DNA from 2 places in the Brevundimonas sp. ALps5 genome. Region 1 is predicted to be linked to the other one. Evidence: riboswitches for the same ligand, from Rfam matches in the RefSeq annotation. Region 1 holds a riboswitch; the other holds the start of a gene.
The links. A riboswitch is a leader RNA that binds a small molecule or an ion and turns the genes downstream of it on or off. The one in region 1 is predicted to bind cobalamin.
Positions count from the first base shown of each region.

Region 2: another riboswitch for cobalamin. It lies ahead of ACW172_RS06630 (DUF1852 domain-containing protein); the one in region 1 lies ahead of ACW172_RS12950 (TonB-dependent receptor plug domain-containing protein).

Region 1 covers NZ_CM178744.1:2,693,127-2,695,572, reverse strand. The annotation lists gene ACW172_RS12950 (TonB-dependent receptor plug domain-containing protein) at 1-1,252, opposite strand, end outside; cobalamin riboswitch at 1,402-1,607, opposite strand; gene ACW172_RS12945 (hypothetical protein) at 1,911-2,261, opposite strand; gene ACW172_RS12940 (hypothetical protein) at 2,258-2,446, opposite strand, start outside.
Region 2 covers NZ_CM178744.1:1,387,406-1,389,851, forward strand. The annotation lists gene ACW172_RS06625 (methionine synthase) at 1-255, opposite strand, end outside; gene ACW172_RS06630 (DUF1852 domain-containing protein) at 283-1,269, opposite strand; cobalamin riboswitch at 1,378-1,585, opposite strand; gene pnp (polyribonucleotide nucleotidyltransferase) at 1,725-2,446, opposite strand, start outside.

The DNA.
Region 1 (2,446 bases):
CATAGCTGGCGCGCAGCACGGTCGCGCCGCCGTTCAGCGCCCAGGCCGCCGCCGCCTGACCCAGGGTCTTGCCGCCGAACGTATCGTGCTCGTCGCGACGCACGCCCCCGGTCAGGGTCAGGCCGTCAACGACCTCGCCCTGGACCTGCAGATAATAGCCGTCGAGGCCGACCGAGGCCGAGGTCGGGGCCGCGGTGAACTCGGAATCCTCATGCTCGGCGCCGAAGGTGGCGACCCAGCCCGAGGTGATGTCGAACACGCCCTGGTATTCGTACCGCTCGTTCTTGCCGGTCGAGTCATAGGTCAGGGGCGACGCCGGGAATGTCGGGTCGAAATTCTGGCGGTCCGTGCGGGTGTAGCCATAGGCGACGCGGTTCTTCAGCCGGGCTTTGAACAGGTCGAAGTTCACGCCGGCATAGGCGACCAGATCCTTGGTCGTGCCGTATTCGCGCGTGTCGTTGAAGCTGTAGAAGGGCGGCGGGAAGCCGTCGAAATCGACGCGGGCGCTGGAATAGACCGAGCGCAGATCGATCGAGACGTCGTCCGTCAGCTTGATGTTCAGACGGCCGCTCAGGCCCGTGTTCTCATAGCCGTCCTTCTCGGTCCCGGCCGCATAGGTCGAGAAGCCGTCGGTCTGATAGTGGGAGGCCGCCACACGCCACAGGATGCGGTCGCTGACCCCGCCCAGGCCGCCACGCAGGTACGAGGTCCCGCGCGAACCGGCCTCGGCGTCCAGCGACGCCTGGAACGGACGGGTCGGCTCGGCGGTGATCAGGTTCACCACCCCGCCGATGGCCTGGGAGCCCCACAGGGTCGACTGGGCCCCGCGCAGGACCTCGATCCGGGCGACGTCGCCGGTCAGCAGGTTGCCGGGGTTATAGCCGGCGCCGGTCGCCGAGGGGTCGTTCATCTTGACGCCGTCGATGACGAACAGGGTCTGGTCGGCCTCGGCGCCGCGGATGCGCAGGGCGGTGACCGAGCCCAGGCCGCCGGTGCTGGTGACGCTGACGCCGGGCGTGCGGGCCAGAAGGTCGGCGACCGCCACCGTCTGGTTGGCCTGGATCTGTTCGCCGGTCAGGACGGTGACCGACTGGCCGACGCGGTCAGCCTTCTGGGCCGAGCGGTTGGCGGTGACAATGACGTCGCCCGGCAGGGTCGCGTCGTCGGAGGGGCTCACGGTTTGCGCGGCGGCTCCGCCGGCGGTCAGAAGCAGCGCGGCCGTGGCGGCGCCCAGGTAAAGTGCAGGTCTCATAACGGGTCCAATCCCAACGCGATGACGAGCCGGGCCCGCACAGCCATGACCGGATACAGACGCGCCCCGTCACGGCCGCGCGAACGCGGCACAAGAAGACGTCGTCATTCGGGAAAAGACCCGTTCCGCCCGGCACACCACGTCCGCGCGAAGGACGACCACGACGGGCAGGTCTCCTGGCTCACGGGTCAACACCGGTGCGCACCGCCTTCCCGGCCCTCCGGCTTTCGCCTTTGGAATCCAGTGGCCTGTGGTGCGCGGGCTCGCCGCTTACAGTTGCGTGGGCAGTCCGGGATTTTCACCCGAGTTCCCTTTTCATCCCCGTCGCCGGGGAACCTGTCGCGACGCGGGCCTTAGGCCAAAGCGGGGCCGCAGGCAATGGAGGGCGCCGCGTCTGACAGGTGACGCATCGCGATCAGGAATTTATTCCTCTTCTCGTCTTGCGTCGGATCAGAGCTGTCGCCATGTCGCCCGAACGGTCTTTGACAGGTCCAGCCCGCCTCTTCGCCGCCCCGACGCCTGGCCGCCGGATTTCACATAATCTGGCCGGGTCGAGTCACTCGGAATTGCCAAGCCACTGATAAGGCGCAACATCCCTGGCCAGCCTGGCACGATTTGGCACGGTTTGGCCGCGTTTTCCGGGCGCGGCCAAATGCCCTCAGCCGCAGCCGTCGCGGAACAGGGTGATGAAGGCCAGAGAGCCGTCGTCCTTCGCCAGCCCCTGCGGCTCGCGATAGAGGACCAGTTTTCCATCCGCGACGCCGCAGACCACCGTCTTGCCCTGCCGCTGCCGCGCCGGATCGAAATGGACCTCGGTCGCCCCCGCCGCCTTCGCCGCCGCCTCGGCGCGCTGGGTGAATCCCGGCTTCTGATGGCTCCAGGTCCAGTAGCCCAGGACCGCCAGGACGATCGCCCCGATCCAGCGGATGCGGTTGGCGCCCGGGTCGTTTGACAGGGACCTCGGCGCGCGCGGGACTGACCGGTCCACCATCCGACGCGGCCCGGTCACGACGGCGTCTCCCCGACGGCATAGCGGGCGACGACGCCGTCCGGCTGCCAGTCGTGTTCGGCGAGGCTGTTCAGCGACCGGTCGACCAGCCGGTCGAACAGCCCCCGGTCCCCTGCCGTGATCGCCTGCTTCAGATAGTCGGTCACCACCGCCCGCACCGGATAGGTCCCGACCGGCCCGGGAAT
Region 2 (2,446 bases), 1.3 Mb from region 1:
GCGCTTCTCGAAATCGACGCCGTCCAGATGCTCGATGAAGGTGGTGACGAAATGCTGGCGCGTCTGTTCGCCGTCGCCGACGATGTCGATCCCGGCTCGCCGTTGATCGTCCACGGCCAGGCGCAGGGCGTCCTGCTTGCCGGCGACCAGCTCCTCGCCCTCCAGCTTCCAGGGCGACCAGAGCGTCTCCGGCGTCGCGAGCCAGGATGGCTTGGGCAGGCTGCCGGCGGTGGAGGTGGGCAACAGGGTTTTCATGACGGAGGACTCCTACTTTTGGGCTGATCAGGCGGCGAAGTCGGCGGACCACTGCTCCAGCAGGGCCCGATGCGGCCTGATGAAGCGCTCCTCGACGAACCGGCCTTGCTCGATCGCGAGGCGGCTGCGCTCTTCCCGGTCGTAGACGATGCGGGTCAGCGAATAGTCCTGCCCTTTCAGGCTTGGCCGGTACTGCTCCGACGCCGGGGAGTTGGCGTTGTAGATTTCGGGCCGATAGATCTTCTGGAAGGTCTCCATCGTGCTGATCGTGCTGGCCAGCTCGAGGTCGGTGTAGTCACCGGTCAGGTCGCCCATGTGATAGAAGGCGAACGGCGCCACGCTGCCCCAGGGCATGAAATAGCGGGCCTTCATCCCCATCTTCGCGAAATACTGATCGGTCGGTGAGACCTCATCGTTCGCATATTCGAGACCCAGCACGGGGTGCTCGGTTCCGGTCCGATGGTAGGTCTTGTTGCTCGACACGCTGAGGCAGACGACGGGCGGCTTGCCGAAATTATCCCGGTAGGCGGCCGAGTTCAGGAAGGACTTGAACAGCTTGCCGTGCAGGTCGCCGAAGTCTTCCGGAGCGCCGGTGTTCGGGTGGGCTTTCAGGTGATCCGGCAGGACCACGCTGAAGTCGTAGTCGCGGACGTAGGAGGAAAAGTTGTTCCCCACGATCCCGTCGATCCGCTCGCCGGTCCGGCTGTCGAGAACGGTCGTTCGAAGGATTTCGATCAACGGGAAGGCGTCGTGATCATCCTCCCGGGGGAGACTCATCTCGACGGAGATGATCTCGAGCTCGACCGCATAACGATCCCCTTTGGGATTGTCCCGATGCGCCAGGGAATTGAAGCGGTTGTCGATCATGCGCAGGGCGCCGCGCAGGTTCTCCCGGCGGCTCTCGCCCCGGGCCAGATTGGCGAAGTTGGTCGTGATCCGCGTGTTCTCTGCGGGACGATAGTCTTCGTCGAGCGCGGTGCGCTTGATGGTGAATGTGAAGCCGGCGCCGCTCATTCGATCTCTGCCATTTGCTGTGACGAGACAGCGGACAGGGACGCGCGACCGCCCGCGCGGAAGAATCCCGTCGCGGCGCTCATGCGGCCTGACCGGACACCCCGCCGGAGGACGTTATCTGTCGGGGCAGGTCTCCTGGCTCACGGGTCACGGCTTCGGGTCCGGCCTTCCCGACGCACGAGTGCGTCAGTGACACGAGATGGACTTTCAGCTCGCCGCTTACAGTTGCGGGGGCAGCGCCGGCATCGAACCGGCTTCCCTCTTAGCTCCGCGCCCTCCGGGGAGGACGCGCAGAACCACGACAGTCGGCATTGAAGTCCCGACGCGATCGGATGTCAAGATACATATAAAGACATGTTTATATGTTTATGCGATTTCCAGCCGGACCATCCGACATGAAAAAGGCCCCGCCGTTTCCAGCGGGGCCTCGATCATTTCAGCGGTAGCGCCGTCGACTAGTCACGACGGGGACGACGGCCGCGGCCTTCGCCGCCGCCTTCGCGCTTTTTGCCGCCGCCGGTGTCTTCGGTCAGCGGGGCTTCACCGCGCTCGGCGCGTTCGGCGTTGATCTTGTCGGTGATGTCCTCACCGGTTTCCTGATCGACGACCTTCATCGACAGCTTGGTCTTGCCGCGGTCGTCGAAGCCCAGGAACTTGACCTTGACCTCTTGACCCTCGGACAGGACGTCGGCCGGGTTGGCGACGCGTTCCAGGGCGATCTGCGACACGTGGACCAGACCGTCCTTGGCGCCGAAGAAGTTCACGAAGGCGCCGAAGTCGACGACCTTCACGACCTTGCCGGAGTAGATCGTGCCGACTTCCGGTTCCGAGACGATGGACTGGATCCAGTTCTTGGCGGCGTCGATCTTTTCCTGGTCCGAGGCGGCGATCTTGACGGTGCCGTCGTCCTCGATGTTGACCTTGGCGCCGGTCTTTTCGACGATCTCGCGGATCACCTTGCCGCCGGTGCCGATGACTTCGCGGATCTTGTCGACCGGGACCTTGATGGACTCGATCTTGGGCGCGAACTCACCCAGCTCGGTGCGGGCGCCGTCGATGGCCTTGTCCATCTCGTCGAGGATGTGAAGGCGGCCGGCCGAAGCCTGGGCGATGGCCTTCTTCATGATCTCTTCGGTGATGCCGGCGACCTTGATGTCCATCTGCAGCGAGGTGATGC